DNA from 4 places in the Nonomuraea sp. NPDC048901 genome. Region 2 is predicted to be linked to each of the others. Evidence: riboswitches for the same ligand, from Rfam matches in the RefSeq annotation. Region 2 holds a riboswitch; each other region holds the start of a gene.
What was found. Region 2 has a riboswitch for cobalamin ahead of AB0C30_RS31080 (ribonucleoside-diphosphate reductase subunit alpha). Riboswitches for the same ligand answer to the same signal wherever they lie in the genome.
Positions count from the first base shown of each region.

Region 1 (5,601 bases), on a different contig from region 2:
CGCCGCTCGCAACCTGCCCAATGCACCGGCGTCGCAGCGGGCGCGTCCAGGGTCGCCACCCACCGCCGTACGTCCTCCTGCACGTCCGCCAGCGACTTGGCGCAGCCGGGACGTCCGGTGCAGGCGCTCACCCCGACCCAGGGCGACGCCGGATCGGTCACCAGCCCGGCCGCGGACAGCTGCCGCACCGCCGTCTCGGCCGCGGCGGGGGACAGGTCCAGCAGGACGACCGTCCGCCACGGCGTCAGCCGTACAGGAACCGCCCCGCCGTCGTCGGCGGTGTCGGCGACAGCGCGTACCTGAGCGGCGGACAGCCGCCCGAGCGGCACCACGGCCTCCAGCGCCACGCGGCCGTCCCGCTGATCGACAGGTCCGGGACGATGGGCCGAGCGGGGAGAGGATGCGTCCAGAGCGGTCGTCGCACGCTCGCCCGCAACGCCGAGGTGGGCGGCGATTCGGGCGGGACCGTCCGCCAACTCCGCGATCCGCCACGCGCCCCGGTCACGATCGGAAAGCCCGCGCTCCCGTTCGTCGAGGAACGCCTCGGCGGCGGCGATCATCTGCCCGACCGCCGCGTCACGAGGCACGACAAGCCCGGTGTCCACGCCCGCCAGCAGCAGTGACACCCAGGCGTCACCGCCCGCCACCGCGCTGTCGGGCAGTGCCGCCCAGGCGTCCCCATCCACTGCCGCAGGCACGAGAGTGACATCGGCGGCCAGCTGCCGCATGTCACCTGTGCCGTCGTCCAGCGCGAACAGGAAGCGCCCCGGCAGCCCGGCCAGCCGGGTCCGCGCGCACAGCGCCAGGTCCAGGGCCTCGACCAGGGGTTGCGTGTCCACCAAACCCGCAGGACCGCGGCCGCCGAGCGGCGAGGCGACGATGTTGCGTACCCGTTCGTGCGCGGCCGAGGGCAGCAGCCCGGCGGCGGCGATCCGTTCGGCGAAGACGGCCGGCGCGCGCAGGCCCCGCACCTGTACGTTCGCCCGCGACGTGAGCTCGACCACCCCGGAGCCCAGCTCCGCCGCGCAGGCCGCCAGCTCGCGGAGCTGGACGCCGGAGACCGCGCCGCCGGGCAGGCGGACCCGGGCCAGCGGGCCGTCGGCGGCCTCGTGCACCTGGAGCGCTCCCGGACAGGCGTCGGGCCGGACCCGTCCGGAAAAGTCGGCTATGGACACGATGAGGATGGTAACGCCACTTCTGGTGGAGGTTGCTCCTGCCGTAGGCTCCTGGGTAGGCGATGGCAAAGGGAGGAAGCCGGTGCGAATCCGGCGCGGTCCCGCCACTGTGACCGGGGAGCGAACCCCACCGCAGGCCACTGCCCGGCAACGGGTGGGAAGGCCGGGGTGAGCGCTGATCCGGGAGCCAGGAGACTCCTGCCGTCGCGACACCCACGACCGGGGCGAGGACCCCGAGGGAGGATCGTGCCGTGCCTGGCGACAGCCATACCGTCCTGCTGCTCTCCACCTCCGACACCGACCTGCTGAGCGCGCGTGCCTGTGGCGCCGCCTACCGTCTGGGCAACCCCGCCCGGCTCGACCCCGACGATCTGCCCGGCCTGCTGGAGGGGGCCGACCTGGTCGTCGTACGGCTGCTCGGCGGTCGCCGAGCCTGGCAGGAGGGGCTCGACGCGCTGCTGGCCGGGCCCCGTCCGGTCGTGGTGCTGGGCGGCGAGCAGGCGCCGGACGCCGAGCTGATGGAGCTGTCCACGGTGAGCGGCGGCGTCTGCGCCGACGCGCACGCGTACCTGGCGCACGGCGGGCCCGCCAACCTGACCGAGCTGCACGCCTTCCTGTCCGACACCGTCCTGCTGACCGGGCGCGGGTTCGCGCCGCCGGCGCCCACGCCGTCCTGGGGGCGGCTGGAGCGCGAGGCACGGTCACACCAGGGGCCCGTGATCGGGGTGCTCTACTACCGGGCGCACCACATGGCGGGCAACACGGCCTTCGTCGAGACGCTCTGCGCCGCCGTCGAGGAGGCGGGCGGGCAGGCGCTGCCGGTGTTCTGCTCCTCGTTGCGCACCGCCGAACCCGAGCTGCTGGAGACCCTGCGGGCCGCCGACGCGCTGGTGGTGACCGTGCTGGCGGCGGGCGGCTCGCGTCCCGCGACGGCGGGTGCGGGCGGGGACGACGAGGCGTGGGACGTGGGCGCGCTGGCCGCGCTCGACGTGCCGATCCTGCAAGGTCTGTGCCTGACCACGTCCAGGAAGGCGTGGGAGGACAACGACGACGGCCTGTCGCCGCTGGACGCCGCCTCGCAGGTGGCCATCCCCGAGTTCGACGGGCGGATCATCACGGTGCCGTTCTCCTTCAAGGAGATCGATCCGGACGGGCTGACCGTCTATGTCGCCGACCCGGAGCGGGCCGCGCGGGTGGCGGGCATCGCCGTACGCCACGGGCTGCTGCGCCACACCCCGCCCGGCGGGCGGCGGCTGGTGGTGATGCTGTCGGCGTACCCGACCAAGCACTCGCGCGTGGGCAACGCCGTCGGCCTGGACACCCCCGCCAGCACCGTACGGCTGCTGGCCCGGCTCGCCGAAGCGGGCTACGACCTGGGCGAGGGCTTCCCCGGCGTGGTCGAGCAGGACGGCGACGCGCTCATCCACGCGCTCATCGCCGCGGGCGGCCAGGATCAGGACTGGCTGACCGAGGAGCACCTGGCGGGCAACCCGGTACGCATCTCCGCCGCCTCCTACGAACGCTGGTACCGCACACTCCCCGCCGGCCTGCGCACCGGGATCGAGCGGCACTGGGGACCCCCGCCCGGCGAGCTGTTCGTCCATGACGGCGACATCGTCCTGGCGGCGCTGCGCGCCGGGAACGTGGTGGTCATGGTCCAGCCGCCACGCGGCTTCGGCGACAACCCGATCGCCATCTACCACGACCCCGACCTGCCGCCCAGCCACCACTACCTGGCCGCCTACCGCTGGCTGTCGGCCGAGTTCGGCGCGCACGCGATGGTGCACGTGGGAAAGCACGGCAACCTGGAATGGCTGCCGGGCAAGTCGGCCGGCATGTCCGCCTCGTGCGGCACCGACGCGGCCATCGGCGACCTGCCGCTGATCTACCCGTTCCTGGTCAACGATCCGGGCGAGGGCACCCAGGCCAAGCGGCGGGCGCACGCGGTGCTGGTGGACCACATGGTGCCGCCGATGGCGCGGGCGGAGACGTACGGCGACATCGCCCGGCTGGAACAGCTCCTGGACGAGCACGCCACCATCGCCGCCATGGACCCGGCCAAGCTCCCGGCGATCCGCGCCCAGATCTGGACACTGATCCAGGCCGCCCGGCTCGACCACGACCTCGGGCTGGCCGATCGGCCGCACGACACCGAGTTCGACGACTTCATCCTGCACGTGGACGGCTGGCTCTGCGAGGTGAAGGACGCGCAGATCCGCGACGGCCTGCACGTGCTCGGCCAGGCGCCGGCCGGGCAGGTCAGGGTGGACCTGGTGCTGGCCATGCTGCGCGCCAGGCAGATGTGGTCGGGCCGCGAGACCCTGCCCGGCTTACGTGAGGCGCTCGGCCTGGCCGAGGACGGCACGGCGGGGCTGGCCGAGGCGGACCGGGCCGAGGCGACCGCTCGTGCCCTGGTCGAGGCGATGGAGGAGCGAGGCTGGGCACCGGAGGCGGCCGAGGAGGTCGCTCGCACGCTGCCCGCCGATCGGCGCGAGCTCGTCACGCGGGTGCTCGCGTTCGCCGCCACGGAGGTGGTCCCGCGCCTGGCCCGGACGACCGACGAGCTCGACCACGTCCTGCACGCCCTCGACGGCGGCTACGTGCCCGCCGGGCCGAGCGGATCGCCGCTGCGCGGCCTGATCAACGTGCTGCCGACCGGCCGTAACTTCTACTCCGTCGATCCCCGGGCGGTGCCCAGCCGCCTGGCCTGGGAGACCGGCCAGGCGATGGCCGAATCACTGCTGGAGCGCTACCGCGCCGACACCGGCGACTGGCCCCGCTCGGTGGGACTGTCCGTCTGGGGCACCAGCGCCATGCGTACGGCCGGCGACGACGTGGCCGAGGTGCTGGCCCTGCTCGGCATCCGCCCCGTATGGGATGAGGCGTCCCGACGGGTCACGAACCTGGAGCCGATCCCGCCGGCCGAGCTGGGCCGGCCGCGCGTCGACGTGACCGTCCGCATCAGCGGCTTCTTCCGCGACGCGTTCCCGCACGTGGTGGCCATGCTGGACGACGCCGTACGGCTGGCCGCCGGGCTGGACGAGCCGCCCGAGCACAACTACGTACGCGCCCACGTGACCGCGACCGGCGGCGAGGAACGCCACGCCACGATGCGCATCTTCGGCTCCGCGCCGGGCGCCTACGGGGCCGGCCTGCTGCCGCTGATCGACAGCCGCAACTGGCGCGACGACGCCGACCTGGCCGAGGTGTACGCGGTCTGGGGCGGCTACGCCTACGGCCGCGACCTCGACGGCGTGGCCGCGCGCCCGCAGATGGAGGACGCCTACCGCAGGATCGCCGTGGCCGCCAAGAACGTCGACACGCGCGAGCACGACATCGCCGACTCCGACGACTACTTCCAGTACCACGGCGGCATGATCGCCACCGTCCGCGCGCTCACCGGCCGGGCCCCGGCCGCGTACGTGGGCGACAGCACCCGCCCCGACGCCGTACGCACCCGCACCCTGTCGGAGGAGACCTCACGGATCTTCCGCGCCAGGGTGGTCAACCCGCGCTGGCTGGCGGCGATGCGGCGGCACGGCTACAAGGGCGCCTTCGAGCTGGCCGCGACCGTGGACTACCTGTTCGGCTACGACGCCACGACGGGCGTGGTGGCGGACTGGATGTACGACAAGCTCGCCGAGACGTACGTGCTGGACCGGGAGAACCAGGAGTTCATGGCCCGGTCCAACCCGTGGGCGTTGCACGGGATCGCCGAACGGCTCCTGGAGGCCGCCGAACGTCGCATGTGGGAGCACCCGGACCCGGAGATTCTGCGCGGTCTGCAGGAGGTCTATCTCAAGACCGAAGGGGACCTGGAGGACGACACGAGCCGGTGAGCGAGGGCCGGCGATCCGGCCCAGTGAAGGTGCAGGTAGGACGCGGTGACCAGCGGGTCGCCGTGTCCGTCCGTGCCGCCACCCCGGTTCCGGAACAGCGGCTCGCCCCCGTGCTCGACGGTGGTCCGGTGGAACTCGTGCCCGTGGAAGCGCTCGCCCGCCCGCGTCAGGGGTGAATCCTTCAGGGCCACGGCGTCCCGGTAGCCGAGCGTGAGCCTGCCGGTCATCCGCGCCCGGCCCGGCACCCGCCCGCACATGCGCCGCCCGTCCAGCTCCTCGCACAGGTAGAGCAGCCCCGCGCACTCGGCGGCGATCGGGCCGCCGAAGGAGGCCACCTGCTCACGCAGCGGCTCGTTGGCGGCCAGCTCGGCGGCGTACACCTCGGGGAAGCCGCCGCCGAGCACCACCGCGGCGGTGCCGTCCGGCAGCTTCTCGTCGCGCAACGGGTCGAAGGTCGCCACGTCGGCGCCGGCCGCGCGCAGCAGCTCAACGTGCTCGGCGTACCCGAACGTGAAGGCCGCCCCGCCCGCCACCGCCACGACGACACCCTCTCCGACGCACGCTCTCTCCTCGACGCCGGCGCTCTC
Region 1 is NZ_JBEZFW010000033.1:16,276-21,876, forward strand. Features, by position in the region: gene cobG (precorrin-3B synthase) at 1-1,175, opposite strand, end outside; cobalamin riboswitch at 1,204-1,392, shown strand; gene cobN (cobaltochelatase subunit CobN) at 1,427-5,014, shown strand; gene AB0C30_RS55575 (cobyrinate a,c-diamide synthase) at 4,969-5,601, opposite strand, start outside.
Region 1: another riboswitch for cobalamin. It lies ahead of cobN (cobaltochelatase subunit CobN); the one in region 2 lies ahead of AB0C30_RS31080 (ribonucleoside-diphosphate reductase subunit alpha).

Region 2 (5,601 bases):
GATGTGGCACGGAGGGGAGCCTCGGCGGACGCGCCGTCAACGCGGCCGGCCTCTCGGGCCGGTTCGCGATCGTCCCCGGCGCCGGACGCTGGGCCCGCGTCGCCAAGACGCTCGTCAAAACCGCCCGCGACGCCGGTTTCCCCGTCTCCGGCACGCCGCCCGTCACCCGGATCACCGTCACCGGGCTGCCCGCGCTGGCCGCGACCGAACTCAACAACGGGCTGTCGCTGCTCGACACCGCCACGCCGCTGGCCCGGCTCACCGGCCAGATCGAGGTGGTGGTGGTGCCCGCACACTCCAAGTTCGCCACCTTCGACCAGTTCGGCGCACAACTGGTCGCCCACCCCGACCGCACGCCCCTGACGGGCGGACCGCAGGGCGAGCCCGACCACCTGCTGTTCGGGCTGATCGCCAAGGGCCTCGGCGCCGACACCCGGCAGGTCGACTACACCGGTTTTCCCGGCAGCGAGGAGGCCGCGGCCGCGCTCCTCGGCGGCAAGGCCGCCGCGGCGACCGGCACGCTCGCGGACTGGCGCCGCGCCATCGGCAAGGGCCTGGTCAGGGTGCTCGCCGTCTCCAGCGCGCGCCGGGTGGACGGCATCGAGGCGCCGAGCCTGCTGGAGTGCGGGGTGCGGGTGGACTTCGCCGACTGGTGCGCGGCCGTGGGGCCCGAAGGCATGACCGATGACGGCAAGGCCGTCGCCATCCGGCTCTGCGACGAGGTCACGGGGTCCGACTCGTGGCGGGCGGCCTGCCGGGCGGAGGGATGGACCTCGATCCCGCTCAGCGGCGACGACTTCGAACAGTGGCTGGCCTCGGAGATCGGCAGGACCAGGGCCGTGCTCCGCGATCTGGGCATGCTCGACACCGCTGACACAACATGCTGGGGTAGTTGCGCCAAGGGCCACTAGATGTAGGATTCTGCTCGTCGCTGGTTCGCCCCTCGGGGCGGAGCAAAAGGGAACCCGGTGCGATTCCGGGGCTGCCCCGCAGCGGTGAGCGGGAACGACCGCCGTCACGAGCACTGGAGATCTCCGGGAAGCGACGGCCAGTAGGAATGATCGACCATGCCCGCGAGCCCGAAGACCTGCCGGCGACGTTGGGGGAGCCAGCCGGCTCCGCCCATCGAAGTGTCCATGGCCTCGAGGGAGGGCCGGGGGCGTCGGCGGCCGTGGAGTCCAGGGCCGCCGTGCTCTCACGCGCCCTCACGGGGATGAGCTCGCGAGGAGAGAGCACGTGACGCAGATCATTGAGGCCGATCACCAGCCGGCCACGGCCGATCACCAGCCGGCCACGGCCGATCACCAGCCGGCCACCGTCGATCGGCAGCCGACCACCGTCGACCGGCGGCTGGCGATCGAGGAGGCCGCCGCACGAGTGATCACCGATCCCGCCAACTCCCGGATCGCCGCCCGGCTCCTGGCCGAGGAGATCGCCGACGAGGCGGCCGGGCACGGCGTGCGGACCTTCTCCGAGTCCATCGCCGCCAGCCACGCCGCCGGGCTGATCCAGGACTCGCTCGCCGCCTTCGTCGGCGCGCACGCCGCCGAGCTCGACGCGCTCGTCTCCGGCGAGGCGGACGACCGCTTCGAGTATTTCGGGTTGCGTACGGTCTACGACCGCTACCTGCTGCGGCACCCGGAGTCGCGGACCGTGCTCGAACGGCCGCAGCACTTCCTGCTCCGCGTGGCCTGCGGGCTGTCGGAGACGGTCGCCGAGGCCGCCGAGCTGTACGGCCTCATGTCCACGCTGTCGTACCTGCCGAGCTCGCCGACGCTGTTCAACTCCGGTTCGCGCCGGCCGCAGCTGTCGTCGTGCTTCCTGCTCGACTCGCCGCGCGACGAGCTGGAGTCGATCTACGACCGCTACGGGCAGGTGGCCAGGCTGTCGAAGTACGCCGGGGGCATCGGCATCGCGTGGACCCGGGTGCGCTCGCGCGGATCCCTCATCAAGGGCACCAACGGGCACTCCAACGGCATCGTGCCCTGGCTGCGCACGCTCGACTCCTCCGTCGCCGCCGTCAACCAGGGCGGGCGCCGCAAGGGCGCGGCCTGTGTCTACCTGGAGACCTGGCACGCCGACGTCGAGGAGTTCCTGGAGCTGCGCGACAACACGGGCGAGGACGCCCGGCGTACGCACAACCTCAACCTGGCCAACTGGGTGCCGGACGAGTTCATGCGGCGGGTGGAGGCCGACGAGGTCTGGTCGCTGTTCGACCCCAAGCAGGTCCCCGACCTCACCGACCTGTACGGCGAGGCGTTCACCCGCGCCTACCGCGCCTACGAGGCCGACGGCCGCTACACCCGGCAGCTGCCCGCCCGGACCCTCTACGGCCGGATGATGCGCACCCTCGCCCAGACCGGCAACGGCTGGATGACGTTCAAGGACGCCGCCAACCGCACCTCCAACCAGACGGCCCGGCCCGAGAACGTCATCCACCTGTCCAACCTGTGCACCGAGATCCTCGAGGTCACCAGCGACGGCGAGACGGCGGTGTGCAACCTCGGCTCGATCAACCTCGCCGCCCACCTGACCGGCGAGGGCGTCGACTGGGCCCGGCTGCGCGCGACCGTCCGTACGGCGGTGCGCTTCCTGGACCGGACCATCGACCTGGGCTTCTACCCGACCGCCGAGGCCGAGGCGGCCAACAAGCGCTGGCGGCCGATCGGGCTCGGCGTGATGGGCCTGGCCGACGTCTTCTTCACGCTCCGGCTGCCGTTCGACTCGCCCGAGGCGCTGGGGCTGTCGACCCGCGTCGCCGAGGAGATCGCCCTGGCCGCCTACGACACCTCCGCCGATCTGGCCGTCGAGCGCGGCCGGCATCCGTCGTACGAGGAGACCAGGGCGGCGGGCGGCGTCTTGCACCCCGACCACTACGGCGCCGCCGCGTCGCCGCGCTGGGACGAGGTGCGCGCGAAGATCGCCGCGACCGGGCTGCGTAACTCGCTGATGGTCGCCATCGCCCCGACCGCGACCATCGCCTCCATCGCCGGGTGCTACGAGTGCATCGAGCCGCAGGTGTCCAACGTGTTCAAGCGCGAGACGCTGTCGGGGGAGTTCCTCCAGGTCAACCGCTACCTGGTGGCCGACCTCCAGGCTCGCGGGCTGTGGACGCAGCGGATGCGCGACGACCTCAAGCGGGCGGACGGCTCGGTCCAGGACATCGCGGGCATCCCCGATGACCTCAAGACCTTGTACCGGACGGCCTGGGAGCTGCCGCAGAAGGCGCTCATCGACCTGGCCGCGGCCCGTCAGCCGTACATCGACCAGTCGCAGTCGCTCAACCTGTTCATGGCCAGCCCGACGATCGGCAAGCTGTCGTCGATGTACGCCTATGCCTGGAAGCAGGGCCTGAAGACCACCTACTACCTGCGCTCACGCCCGGCCACCCGGATCGCCCAGACGACGATCGCGCAGACGACGATCGCGCTCGACGCCGTCGCCTGCTCCTTGGAGAACCCGGAAACCTGCGAAGCCTGCCAGTAGTAGACCCCCTCGAACGGAGACCCCCAATGCTGCTCGACCCCGGCATGGACCTGACCCTGCGCCCCATGCGTTACCCGGACTTCTACGAGCGCTATCGCGCCGCGATCCGCAACACCTGGACCGTCGAAGAGGTGGAGCTGCACTCCGACCTCGCCGACCTGGCCAGGATGACGCCGCAGGAGCGCCACCTGATCAACCGGCTGGTCGCCTTCTTCGCCACCGGCGACTCCATCGTGGCCAACAACCTCGTGCTCAACCTCTATCAGCACGTCAACGCCCCCGAAGCGCGCCTGTACCTCAGCAGGCAGCTGTTCGAGGAGGCCGTACACGTGCAGTTCTACCTGACGCTGCTCGACACGTACCTGCCTGACCTGGAGGAACGGGTCAAGGCGTTCGCCGCCGTCGAGCACATTCCGTCCATCAGGGACAAGGCGGAGTTCTGCTTCCGGTGGATCGACTCGATCAACGGCCTGCGGCGGCTGGAGAGCGCGGACGAGCGGCGGCAGTTCCTGCTCAACCTGATCTGCTTCGCCGCCTGCATCGAAGGGCTCTTCTTCTACGGAGCGTTCGCCTACGTATACTGGTTCCGGTCTCGGGGCCTGCTCGGCGGGCTGGCCACCGGCACCAACTGGGTGTTCCGTGACGAGTCCATGCACATGGAGTTCGCCTTCAGCGTCGTCGACACCGTGCGGGCCGAGGAGCCCGAGCTGTTCGATGACAAGCTGGGGGAGCAGGTCACCCGCATGATCGAGGAGGCCGTCGCCGCCGAGTTGGCCTTCGCCCGCGATCTGTGCGGCGACGGCATGCCCGGCATGAGCGTCGAGCAGATGCGCGACTACCTTCAATATGTCGCCGACCAGCGGCTGGCTCGGCTCGGGCTGCCGCAGAGATACGGCACGGCCAATCCGTTCGGGTTCATGGAGCTGCAGGACGTCCAGGAGCTGGCCAACTTCTTCGAACGGCGTGTCTCCGCATACCAAGTGGCTGTTGAGGGCAATGTGACATTTGACGAGATCTTTTAAGACATAGGGGGCATGAACGTGCAGTCGCCGACTGACTGGCTCATTCTCGCCATCTCGGTGGCGGGCGCCATTCTCGTGGTGGAGGTGGTCAGGAGGCTGCTGGTCAGGGCGGGCCGCAAATGGGCGCTCGCCCGGCACCTGGTGGAGCACTGCACCTGGGCGGCGTACTCGGTGGGGGTCGTGGTGGCGGCCAACCTGGTGTTCTCGCCCGGGATGATCGGCGAGAGTGTACGCCTACGCGAGCTCGGCGGCACGATCGACCGCGTGCTCGGCCTGGTCACCATCGCCTGCGTCACCTGGCTGATCGTCCAGGCCAGCTATGCCCTCACCGACGTCGTTCTGGACCGGCTGGTCCTCGTCAAGGGGGAGCGCAATCGCCGGGCACGGCGGATCATGACCCAGATCGGGCTGGTCCGCCGCGTCGCCGCCGTGACCATCGTCGTACTGGCGATCGGCACCATGCTGTTCTCCTTCCCGCAGGTCCGAGCGCTGGGCGCCGGGCTGCTCGCCTCGGCGGGCATCGCCGGCGCCATCGTCGGTATCGCCGCCCAGCCGACCATCGGCAACATGCTGGCCGGGCTCCAGCTCGCCTTCAGCGACGCGCTCCGCCTCGACGACGTGGTCGTGGTCAACGACGAGTGGGGCAGGATCGAGGAGCTCACGCTCACCTACGTGGTGGTACGCCTGTGGGACGAGCGGCGCCTGGTCCTGCCCGTGTCCTACTTCACCCAGAACCCGTTCGAGAACTGGACCAGGCACGGCAGCCAGGTCCTCGCCGTGGTGTTCCTGCGGGTCGACTGGTCGATACCGATCGGCAAGCTGCGCGAAGAGCTCTACCGGTTCATCCAGGAGAGCCCGCTGTGGGATCAGAAGGACTGGACGCTCCAGGTCACCGACGTGCTGCCGAACGGGCTGGTCGAGCTGCGGGCGCTGATGAGCGCCGCCGACTCGCCCTCCGCCTGGGACCTCAAGTGCGACGTACGCGAACATCTCGTGACCTACATCAGGGAGAACTTCCCCGAGTCCCTGCCCCGCTTCCGCATCGAGACTCCGGAGACCCGCGCGGGGGTACCGTGGACCAGCTCCCTGCCGG
Region 2 is NZ_JBEZFW010000009.1:274,286-279,886, forward strand. Features, by position in the region: gene AB0C30_RS31075 (tripartite tricarboxylate transporter substrate-binding protein) at 1-911, shown strand, start outside; cobalamin riboswitch at 916-1,110, shown strand; gene AB0C30_RS31080 (ribonucleoside-diphosphate reductase subunit alpha) at 1,237-3,486, shown strand; gene AB0C30_RS31085 (ribonucleotide-diphosphate reductase subunit beta) at 3,513-4,508, shown strand; gene AB0C30_RS31090 (mechanosensitive ion channel domain-containing protein) at 4,521-5,601, shown strand, end outside.

Region 3 (5,601 bases), on a different contig from region 2:
GCGCCGCGCTCGGCCGACTGCAGCTTCGGACGGCGCTCGACGTGCTCGGCCGCCGCCTACCCTCGCTGAGGCTCGCCGACGAGCCCATCGTCTACCGCAAGTCCCTCGTGGGCCGGGGGCTGACGGCTCTGCGGGTGACGTGGTGAGTGCCGCGCCGGGTCGGTTCGATGGGCGGGTTGCCCTGGTGACGGGCGCGGGGTCGGGCATCGGCGCGGCGTGCGCGTCGCGCCTGGCCGCCGAGGGTGCCTGCGTGGGCGTCCTGGACGTGCACGCGGCGGGGGCCAAGTCGGTCGCCACCGCCATCCGCGCCAGGGGCGGCACGGCCACGGCGCTCGTCTGTGACGTGTCGGACGAGAAGCAGGTGGCCGAGGCGATCGGTGACCTGCTCGCCTCGTTCGGCCGCCTGGATATCGTCCACTCCAACGCGGCCGCGCTCGACCCCGGCACCTACGGCCGCGACCGCGACCTCGAGGACCTCGACGTCGCCGTATGGGACCGCACGATGGCGGTGAACCTGCGCGGCTGCCTGCTCATGGTCAAGCACGCGGCCCCCGTGATGGCCGACGGCGGCGCGTTCGTCGTCACCTCGTCGGTCTCGGGCCTGCTGGGCGACGTCGCGCACGTCGCGTACGGCACCTCGAAGGCGGCGCTGACCGGTTTCGTGCGCTATGTGGCCACCAAGTACGGCTCGCGCGGCATCCGCTGCAACGCCATCGCGCCCGCACTGGTCCTGACCGACGCGGCCGCGCAGGCCCTCGGCCGGGAGCGGCTGGCCGACAAGGCGGCCGAACGGCTGCTGCCCTGGGCCTGCACCCCGGACGACGTGGCCGACCTCGTCGCCTTCCTCGCCTCGGCTGAGTCCCGGTGCATCACGGGACAGACCATCGTCATCGACTCCGGCACGGTGGCCCACCGCCCTGAACACGCCCTGCGCCAATGGCGCGACGCGGCGGGGTGACCACCGGAATTCCCCGGAGCGGTCCGTCACACGACTGTCTCGATCCCTGTGACGGTTTGTCGTGGCAGGAGTCCCTCGGAGCGGACACCCCTGCGGGGGAGCGGAAGCCCGGATACCCGGAGAACATTCCTAGGAACCGCATTAGGGTTGTGGCGGATCAAGGGGGATGAATGGAGCCGGTGTCGGTCGGGTTGGTCGGGGCGGGGCCGTGGGCGGAGCGCGCGCATGCGCCCATGCTGGTCAACAGCCCGCATCTCCGGTTCGCCGGCGTGTGGGCTCGGCGTCCGGAGGCTGCCGCTCGGCTGGGGGCGCCGGTGTTCGAGCGGGTCGAGGAGTTGTTCGAGGCGTGCGAGGCCGTGGCGTTCTGCGTGCCGCCGGGCGTACAGGCCGAATTGGGGGTGCGCGCGGCGAAGGCCGGGAAGGCGTTGTTGCTGGAGAAGCCGCTCGCCGACTCGCTGGAGAACGCGCGGCGGCTCGCCGATGCCGTGCGTGAGGCCGGTGTGGCCTCCCAGATGGTGCTCAGCATGCGTTATATGAAGCAGGTCAGGGAGTTCCTGGCGCGCTGCGCGGAAATCGAGGCGTTCGGCGGTCACGCCGCGAACATCTCCGATGTCCTGCTGGGCGGCCACCTCTTCGGCACCCCGTGGCGGCTCGAGCGCGGGGCGCTCCTGGACGTCGGGCCGCACGTGGTCGACCTGCTCGACGCCGCGCTCGGCCGGGTGACCGGCGTGCGCGCGCACGGCAACCCGCTCGGCTGGACCGGACTGCTGCTCGATCACGAGGGCGGCGCGGCCAGCGAGGCGTCGCTGTGCATGGCCGCCGCCGGTGACCTGCCGCCGGCCAGCGTCGCGGTGTACGGCAGGACGGGCAGCGCGACGCTGCTGCCCAGTGATGACGACGATCCGTTCGAGACCATCGCCGAGGAGTTCGCGCGGACCGTACGCCAGGGCGGCGGCCACCCGCTGGACGCGGCCCACGGGCTCAGGTTGCAAGAGATCATCGCCGAGGCGGAAGCCCAATTGGGCACCCCTTGACTTAACGCGCATCTGGCGCATTGATAGCGTCTGTCCGACGCGCAGAGTTGCAGCGAAGTCCGGTGCGAGTCCGGCGCTGTCCCGCAACTGTCATAGCCAGGTCGCCTGCCTCCGCGCTGACGTCATCAACCCTCGTGGAAAAGGGTGATCCGTCGCTCTCAAGCGGGTCTCTCGGTTCCGACAGTGTGAAAGGACTTCTCGTGAGGCCCGTACGCACGGCCTTCGCGGGCGCGCTGCTGGGAACGCTCGTTCTGGCCGGATGTGGTCAGACCAGCACTACCACCACCCCGTCACCCGCGAGCCCCACCGGCACGACCGGCTCGACCAGCTCCGCCGCCTTCCCCGTGACGGTCGAGGCGGGCAACGGCAAGGTCAGCATCGCCAAAAAGCCGGAGCGGATCGTCTCGCTCTCCGCCAGCCATACCGAGACGCTCTTCGCCATCGGCGCGGGCCCCCAGGTCATCGCGGTGGACGACCAGTCCAACTACCCGGCCGGTGTCCCCAAGACCGACCTGTCCGGCTTCAAGCCGAACGTCGAGGCCATCGTCGCCCAGAAGCCCGACCTGGTGATCGTCTCCAACGACATCGACGGCATCGTCGCCAAGCTGGGCAAGGTGAACGTGCCGGTCCTCCTGGAGCCCGCCGCCACCAAGCTCGACGAGGCGTACGACGAGATCACCGACCTCGGCGCCGCCACCGGCAACACCGAAAAGGCCGGACAAGTCGTGACTGGCATGAAGACGTCCCTCGACAAGCTCTCGGCGAACGCCCCCAAGGACAAGAAGCTCACCTACTACCACGAACTCGACCAGACCCCCTACGCGGCGACGTCCAGCACGTTCATCGGGCAGATCTACGCCATGTTCGGCCTCACCAACATCGCCGACAAGGCGCCGGACCCGGCGGGCGGCTACCCCAAGCTGTCGGCGGAGTTCGTCGCCCAGGCAGACCCGGACCTGATCTTCCTGGCGGACGTGAAGTGCTGCCAGCAGAGCAAGGACACGCTGGCCAAGCGCCCCGGCTGGAAGGGACTGTCGGCCGTCAAGGGTGACCAGGTGATCCAGCTCGACGACGACATCGCCTCGCGCTGGGGCCCGCGGGTCGTCGACCTGGCACAGACCATCAGCGACGCCGTCGGCAAGGCGGCCACCCGCCAGTGAGGTCCAGACCGATGTGGACGGCGGGCGCGCTGGCCGTGCTCGCCGTCTCCATGGTCGCCGGGCTGCTCGGCGGGGCCGCCGACATCTCGCCGTGGCAGGTGGTGCTCCAGGCGCTCGACTGGCTGCCGTACGTACACGTGGACTCGGGGCTGGCCCCCGTGGAGCAGGGGCTGCTGTTCGAGCTGCGGCTGCCCAGAGTGCTGGTGGCGGCCGTGGTCGGCGGACTGCTGGCCATCGCGGGGGCCGGCTACCAGGGGGTGTTCCGCAACCCGCTGGCCGACCCCTACCTGCTGGGCGCCGCGGCCGGAGCCGGGCTGACCACCACCGTGGTCATCGTGCTCGTGCCGACCCCGGCCGTCGGCATCCCGGTGGCCGCCTTCGCGGGTGCGGTCGGCGGGGTGTTCCTCGCGTACGTGCTCGGCAACACCGCCGGGCGCTCGGGCGGCACCGCCACGCTGGTGCTCGCCGGGGTGGCCGTCACCTCGTTCCTGACCGCGATCCAGACGTTCATCCAGCAGTTCAAGGTCGAGCAGTTGCAGCGCATCTACTCCTGGATCCTGGGCGACGTGGGCGGCGGGTGGGACCAGTTCTGGCTGGTCCTGCCGTACGCCGCCGTCTCGGCCGTGCTGCTGCTCGCGCACGGGCGGATGCTGGACGTGCTCTCGGTGGGGGACGAGGAGGCCACCAGCCTCGGCGTCCGCGCCGGGCGGGTACGGCTGGCGGTACTGCTCGCCGCCTCCCTGGCCACCGCGGCGGCCGTGGCGGTGAGCGGGCTCATCGGGTTCGTCGGCATCGTCATCCCGCACGTGGTCAGACGGCTGGCGGGCGGCTCCTACCGGATCGTGCTGCCACTGTCGCTGATCGGCGGCGCCGCCTTCCTCGTGCTCGCCGACCTGGTCGCGCGCACCGTCATCGCCCCCGCCGAACTGCCCATCGGGGTGGTCACCATGTTCGTCGGCGCGCCGTTCTTCGTGGCGGTCCTGCGCATGACCCGGCAGACCGCCACATGACCGCCGACACGGCCCGGCCGGCCCGGATGATCGAGACGAGCGGCCTGTCCGTACGGCTCGGTGAGCGCGAGGTGCTCAGCGACGTCGACCTCTCCGTACGGCGCGGCGAATGGCTGGCGATCATCGGCCCGAACGGCGCCGGAAAGTCCACCCTGCTCAAGGCCGTCATGGGCGTCGTCGCCCACCGGGGCGACGTCACCGTCGGCGGCCGGGCCGCGAACACGCTCAGGCCCAGGGACCGGGCCAGGCTGGTCGCCTACGCCCCCCAGACGCCCTCGCTGCCACCCGACATCACTGTGTACGACTACGCCCTGCTCGGCCGCACCCCGTACATCCCCTACCTCGGCAGCGAGAGCCGCCACGACAAGGAGGTCACCAGGTCCGTGCTCGAACGCCTCGACCTCACCGAGTTCGCCGCGCGCCGGCTGGGGGAGCTGTCCGGTGGCGAACGGCAGCGGGTGGTCCTGGCCAGGGCACTGGCCCAGGAGGCGCCCGCGCTCCTGCTCGACGAGCCAACGACCGCGCTCGACCTCGGGCACCAGCAGCAGGTGTTGGAACTGGTCGACCGGCTCAGGCTCGCCGACGAGCTGACCGTGGTGACGACGCTGCACGACCTGACCCTCGCCGGCCAGTACGCCGACCGGCTCCTCCTGCTCGCCGGCGGCCGGGCCATCGCTGCCGGGCGGCCGGGACAGGTGCTCACGGAGGCGCTGGTCGGCACCCACTTCGACGCCCGGGTGGAGATCGCGCCGGGTCCCGGAGGCCGGCCCGTGGTGCACCTGGTCAGGGGTGTCTCGTGAAAGTGGCGTCGGCCTATCGGGTCGAGGATGTCGTCCTGAAGGGGATCTGGTGGCCTACCGGGTCGAGGGCGTTGTCCTGAAGGGGGTTTCGTGGAGCTGACGTATCGGGTCGAGGACGGAGCGCGGCTCGGGTCGCTGCTGTGGGAGTTCGGGCCGGGGTGGCGGATGATCTCGTCGGCGCTGCTGGGCGGGGGGATCGGGGAGCGTACGTGGGTGCTGAACGCGCAGGTCGTGGCGGGCTACTCGCGGATGGACCCGGTCGAGCACCTGCTCGATCTCGGGCCTGATGGCAGCGGGGTGGGGATGATGACCGCCGCCTCGGTGGAGCGTTACGCGCGGTCGGTGGACGGCGGCGCGGAGGTCGTGGCGACGGTCGGGTTACGCGTCCCCACCTGGGCGGCCGCCCCCGAGGGCGCCACCGACCCCGAACTGGCCCCGATGCTCGCCACCCCCGCGCCGCCCGTGGGGACGATCAACCTGATGGCCGTGGTGCCGGTCGCGATGACCGACGCCGCCCTGGTCAACGCCGTGATGACGATGACGGAGGCCAAGTCGCAGGCGCTGATCGAGGCGGGCTTCCCGTGCACCGGTACCGCCTCGGACGCCCTGTGCCTGGCCGTACGCGTTGAGGGGCAGCAG
Region 3 is NZ_JBEZFW010000031.1:85,838-91,438, forward strand. Features, by position in the region: gene AB0C30_RS54975 (cytochrome P450) at 1-146, shown strand, start outside; gene AB0C30_RS54980 (SDR family oxidoreductase) at 143-958, shown strand; gene AB0C30_RS54985 (Gfo/Idh/MocA family oxidoreductase) at 1,129-1,992, shown strand; cobalamin riboswitch at 2,000-2,120, shown strand; gene AB0C30_RS54990 (ABC transporter substrate-binding protein) at 2,193-3,152, shown strand; gene AB0C30_RS54995 (iron ABC transporter permease) at 3,164-4,162, shown strand; gene AB0C30_RS55000 (ABC transporter ATP-binding protein) at 4,159-4,962, shown strand; gene AB0C30_RS55005 (adenosylcobinamide amidohydrolase) at 5,053-5,601, shown strand, end outside.
Region 3: another riboswitch for cobalamin. It lies ahead of AB0C30_RS54990 (ABC transporter substrate-binding protein); the one in region 2 lies ahead of AB0C30_RS31080 (ribonucleoside-diphosphate reductase subunit alpha).

Region 4 (5,601 bases), on a different contig from region 2:
ACGGTGAAGGTGCCCCACGGGAACAGGGAATCGTGGCGCGCCTGGACGAACCGGTCGGCCAGGTAACGCAGCGGCGCGCCGATCGCCCCGCCGAGAACGACCAGCGCCACTGTCAGCGGGCCGCCGCTCACTGGGCCGGCCCGCTGCTGGGGCGGCCGACATAGCGGATCACCTCGACCTCGTCCAAGATGACCAGCCCCTCAGAGATCAGCTCGTCCAGCTGCGGCAGGAAGGCCCGGATCCGTTCGGCGGCGTCGACGATGACGACCGACACCGGCAAGTCCCCCGACAGCGACAGGATGCGCGAGGTGTGAATGTGGTTCGAGGCCCCGTAGCCCTCCATGCCGCGAAACACGCTCGCGCCGGCCAGCCCGGCCGCATGCGCGCGATGGACGATCTCGTGATAAAGCGGCTTGTGGTGCCAGGTGTCGGTGTCGCCGACGTAGATGGTCAGCCGTAGCGCCGCTCCGGCCAGTTTCATGCCCGCCTGCTCTTTCCGACGCACCAGCGGGCTGCCGCGCTGCCCGCCCATACCGCGGTCAAGGCCAGCAGGGGGGTCAGCGCCAGGTACGCCAGCGCCATGCGAGCCGCGTCGCCCGCCAGCAACTGGCTGGTCTCCAGGATGTACGTGGAGAAGGTGGTGAACCCGCCCAGCACGCCGACGCCCAGCAGCGGGCGCACCCATCCGGGCGCGGACCAGACCTCGGTGATGGCCACCATGAGCACCCCGATCAGCAGACACCCGACGGTGTTGACGGCCAGCGTCGTCCACGGAAAGGCCCCGGCCTGGCGCGGAAAGGCCACGCCCAGGCCGTAGCGGGCCAGCGCACCCGCCGCGCCGCCGAGCGCGATCACCCCCAGCGTCGCCCACGGAGCCCGGCGCAGCTCGGCACGCTGGGCGGCCACGCGCAGGTCGACATCGGCGTCCACGGGACGCTCCGTTTCGGGACGGGACATGAAGATCCTCCTACCAGCAGCACAAAACAACCTCTGGTAGGGACCGTTGGCGGCTGGGTGCCACGGTTACCCGCCACCGGATCGGCGGCGAGGCGGTGGGCCCCACCACCGCGACCTCCCCCGGGGAGGTTCCCCTCGACTATACCGATCGGCCGAAACAGGACCCGGTAGTGGCCTCTCCTGCCGGCGCCTCCGCAAGACGTCAGGCCGCGGTGATGGTGGAGTTCCTCAAGGCCGCCCACGACATGCGGCAGAAGCCGCTGGTGATCGCGCACCACGCGGCGCGGTCGGCGACCGGGCTCGGCGTGTGGGGGCAGGACACTCCGCTCGAGTTCCGCAACGGCAACAACACCGCCCCCGACGTGTACGTGGGCTTCGAGGGCGCCCCCGGGCACCAGGCCGGCCCGCTGAACGGCGGCGCCCGCGGCGGGTACGGCAACCACCCCACCTACGGCGGCTTCGACCAGATGACCGCGCGGGTCGGCGGCCTGTGGGACTCGCTGCTGGGCGAGGGGCGGCACTGGTGGATCACGGCCACCTCCGACTCGCACGTGCACTGGACCCGCGGCGGTTCGGACTTCTGGCCGGGCGAGTACAGCAAGACGTACGTGATGGCCCGCCAGGACTACGGCGACATCATGGACGCCCTGCGCAACGGCCGCATCTTCGTCACCACCGGGGACCTGATCACCGCTCTCGACGTCACCGCCGGCAACCAGGGCCGCCAGGCCACCGTGGGCGAGACGCTGGTGGTCAACCGGCGCAACCGCACCGACGTCGAGGTCGAGATCCGGTTCCGGCCGCTGGAGGGCAAGAACGGCAACGGCGACCGCCCGGAGGTGCGGCGCGTCGACCTCATCACCGGGCAGGTGAGCGGCGTGAGCGCCAACCTGGACGCCGACACCAACCCCACCACCAAGGTCGTGGCGCGCTTCGGCCCGGGCGACTGGCGTCGGCAGGGCCGGGACTACGTCATCCGGCACACGCTGAGCGACGTGCAGACCGACAGCTACCTGCGGGTACGCGGCACCAGCACCGACGAGATGGAGCCGGCGGCCGACGGCAAGGAGAGCCCGTGGCAGGACCTGTGGTTCTACTCCAACCCGTCTTCGTCCGCGTCCGCTAGCCCGCCGGCCTTGGGCGGTCCCGTTCAGCCGCGTCCGCTGACCCGCTCATCCCGGCCGGCCCGCTGACCTGGGGCGGTCCCATGTACCACGCGGGGCCGCCCTCTCTCCGCACCAAGCGCGGCGCCGGGGGTCTTTCAACTGGGGGTCTTTTCAACGGTTACGGGGCCGGGTTACGTTCGCGTTCGGCGAGACTCGGGGATCGTCTGCCTTCCCGTTCCTGTCCCACAGGGGGAATCCGAATGCGCAGAGTCATCACCATCCTGGTCACCGCGCTCTCCGTGACCATCGCCATGGCCGTGCCCGCCAACGCCGGCGGCCTGGACGACGTCTTCGCCAAGCTGCTGGTCAAGCAGGTCAAGGGGACGAACGTCGCCAAGCACCTGCGAGCCCTGCAGGACATCGCCACCGCCCACGGCGGCATCCGCGCGACCGGCACCAGCGGCTACGACGCCTCCCGCGACTACGTGGCGAACAAACTGCGCAAGGCCGGATACAAGGTCACGCGGCAGCCGATCAACTTCGTCGAGAGCTGGGCCGAGAACACCCCGCCGACGCTGGCGCTCACCGCGCCGAGCGCGAAAACGTACCTACCGAACGAGGACTTCTTCACCTTCCAGCCCTCCCCGTCGGGCGAGGTGACCGCGCCGGTCCAGGGCGTGGACCTCACGCTGCCACCCACCCCCACGCCGACCTCGACCAGTGGCTGCGAAGCGGCGGACTTCGCCGGGTTCGTGGCCGGACGTATCGCGCTCGTCCAGCGCGGCACCTGCCCGTTCGTCACGAAGGTGCAGAACGCGGCCGCGGCGGGTGCGACCGGGCTCATCATCTTCAACGAAGGCCAGCCGGGTCGTACTGACGCGTTCCCGCTGGACATCGGCGAGTGGCGGGGCGGGATCCCCATGGTGTTCGCCGACTTCGCCGTGGGCAACGAACTCGCGAGCACGCCGGGCGCGACCGTACACCTCAAGGTCGACGCCAACCTCGTACTCGGCAGCACGGACAACGTGATCGCCGAGACCCGCTTCGGCGACCCGCGCAATGTCGTCATGGTGGGCGCGCACCTCGACAGCGTGACGGCGGGGCCCGGCATCAACGACAACGGCTCGGGCAGCGCGGCGATCCTGGAGGTCGCCGAGGAGATGACGCTCTACCCGGTCAGGAACAAGGTCCGCTTCGCCTTCTGGGCGGCCGAGGAGATCGGGCTGCTCGGTTCCGATCAGTACGTCGGGTCGTTGTCGCAGGCGCAGCGGGACCGCATCCGGGTGTACTTGAACTTCGACATGGTGGCCACGCCGAACTACGCCTACAAGCTGTACGACGGCGACAATTCCGACAACGTCGGCTCCCCCGCCGGTCCGCCCGGTTCGGCCGAGATCGAGCAGCAACTGGCGGCGTTCTACGGCTCCCGCGGCCTGCCCACGGTGGGCACGGACTTCGACGGGCGCTCGGACTACGGGCCGTTCATCGCGGTCGGGATCCCGGCCGGCGGCATCTTCACCGGCGCCGAGGGGATCAAGACGGCCGCTGAGGCGGCGCTGTTCGGCGGGACGGCCGGGGTCGCCTACGACGCCTGCTACCACCAGGCGTGCGACACCATCGCCAACATCAACGCCACGGCGCTGGACGTGGACACGGACGCCATCGCCGACTCCGTTGCCCGATACGCCTTCAACCTCCGCTCCATCCCGCCGCGAGTGGCACCCGCGACCAGCCGTGCGCGCTTCACCCCGCCAACGTCAGCCTTCCTCGATGTGTTGACGCGAACGGGAGGAAAGGATACGTTCCGGTAGATTTCACGGTTGTCCAAGGGAAATCCGGTGAGATGCCGGTGCGGACGCGCCACTGTATCCGGGACGTAGATCCCGGGAGCCAGGTCGCTTGGGCCTCCGTGACCTCATTTGTTGGGACGCGTCATCCCTGAGGAGGCACTGATGAGTGGCCTGTCCGCTCCTACCGTCATTCCGTTCCCCCGTCTGCGGCTGTGGTTGCTGGCCGTACCGGTACTGCTGCTGGTCGCCTACCTGGTGCTGATGGACAACGGCGCCATCTCGCAGACGGGTGCGTACCTGCACGAACTCATGCACGACGGGCGTCACCTGCTCGGCGTGCCCTGCCACTAGACCTCGGCATGGTACGCACCCTGCTGGTCAGGGGCCTGCTTCTGGGCCTGCTGGCCGGATTGATCGCGGGCGGCTTCGCCTTCGCCTTCGGGGAACCGCAGGTGGACAGTGCCATCGCACTGGAACAGGCGCACGCCGCGCAGGAACCTGGCCATGACCACGGCGAGGAGGAACTGGTCAGCAGGCCAGGCCAGAAGGCCGGGCTCTTCCTCGCCACCGGCCTGTACGGGCTGGCCGTGGGAGGGGTCTTCGCCCTGGTGTACGCGGGTCTGCGGGGCCGGGTCGGTCCCCGGTCGGAGGGCGGGCTGGCGCTCGCCGCCGCCGGGTCGGCGTTCGGGGCGGTGATCCTCGTACCGTTCGTGAAATATCCGGCCAATCCGCCGGCTGTCGGAGACCCGGAAACGATCAACAGCCGGACCGCCCTCTATGTCGTGATGATCCTTGTCGGCCTGGCCGCGATCGCGATCGCGGTGGCGACCGCGCGCCGGGTGACCGCCGGGCCATGGGCGCGGTGGGTCACGGCAGGGGTCGCGTACCTGGTCCCGGTGGTCGCCGCGTGGCTGCTGCTGCCGACCGTGGACGAGGTGCCCGAGGGCTTTCCTGCCACGTTGCTGTGGCAGTTCAGGCTCGTGTCGCTGGGGACGCAGCTCGTCTTCTGGACGGCCTTCGGTGTGCTGTTCGGGTGGGTGAGCGACAGGGCGGCGCGGCGGGCGGCGGCCGTACCCGCGACTGCCGTCTCGCCGGGCTGAGCCGGCGTGCTGTTCGTCCGGCACGCCAGCACGCCGGGGATGCGGACCGCCTGCTTTCCCCTGGCCGATGAGGACGCCGACACGGCGAGCCTGGCCAGAGCACACGGCTTGGCTTCGGTGGTGGCCGACTCGATGGCGGTCGGCTCGGCGCTGACCGGCTCGGTGGCGGGCGGCTCGGTGGCGGGCGGCTCGGTGGCGTGGGTCGCTCCCAGTGTCGCGGCGCGGCAGACCGCCGCCGCGCTCGGCCGGGAAGCGTGCGTGGTCGCCGCGCTCGCCGAGGCGGATCACGGCCGGTGGCGCGGCCTGCCGTACGGGCGGGTCGCGCGGGAGGAGCCGGACGCGCTGGCGAGCTGGCTGGCGGATCCGGACGCGGCGCCGCACGGCGGGGAGAGCCTGGCCGTGCTGGCGGCGCGGGTGGCCGGCTGGCTCGACTCGGTACGCGCGGAGCCCGAGGCGGTCGCCGTCTGCGACGCGGGCGCCATCCGGGCGGCCCTCGGCCATGCGCTGGGGCTGGACCCCCTGCGCGCCGCCCGTTTCGATCTCGCGCCGCTGTCCGTCACCGAACTGACCGTCACGCGAGGCGGCTGGCGGGTCGCCCACGTCAACCGGAAGATCCTGTCTTGAACGTACGGAAGGTCCTGTCTTGAT
Region 4 is NZ_JBEZFW010000033.1:25,413-31,013, reverse strand. Features, by position in the region: gene AB0C30_RS55625 (CrcB family protein) at 1-116, opposite strand, end outside; gene AB0C30_RS55620 (DUF190 domain-containing protein) at 128-481, opposite strand; gene crcB (fluoride efflux transporter CrcB) at 478-957, opposite strand; gene AB0C30_RS55610 (hypothetical protein) at 1,128-2,150, shown strand; gene AB0C30_RS55605 (M28 family metallopeptidase) at 2,324-3,874, shown strand; cobalamin riboswitch at 3,852-3,981, shown strand; gene AB0C30_RS55600 (CbtB-domain containing protein) at 4,016-4,204, shown strand; gene AB0C30_RS55595 (CbtA family protein) at 4,213-4,953, shown strand; gene AB0C30_RS55590 (histidine phosphatase family protein) at 4,960-5,577, shown strand; gene AB0C30_RS55585 (VWA domain-containing protein) at 5,597-5,601, shown strand, end outside.
Region 4: another riboswitch for cobalamin. It lies ahead of AB0C30_RS55600 (CbtB-domain containing protein); the one in region 2 lies ahead of AB0C30_RS31080 (ribonucleoside-diphosphate reductase subunit alpha).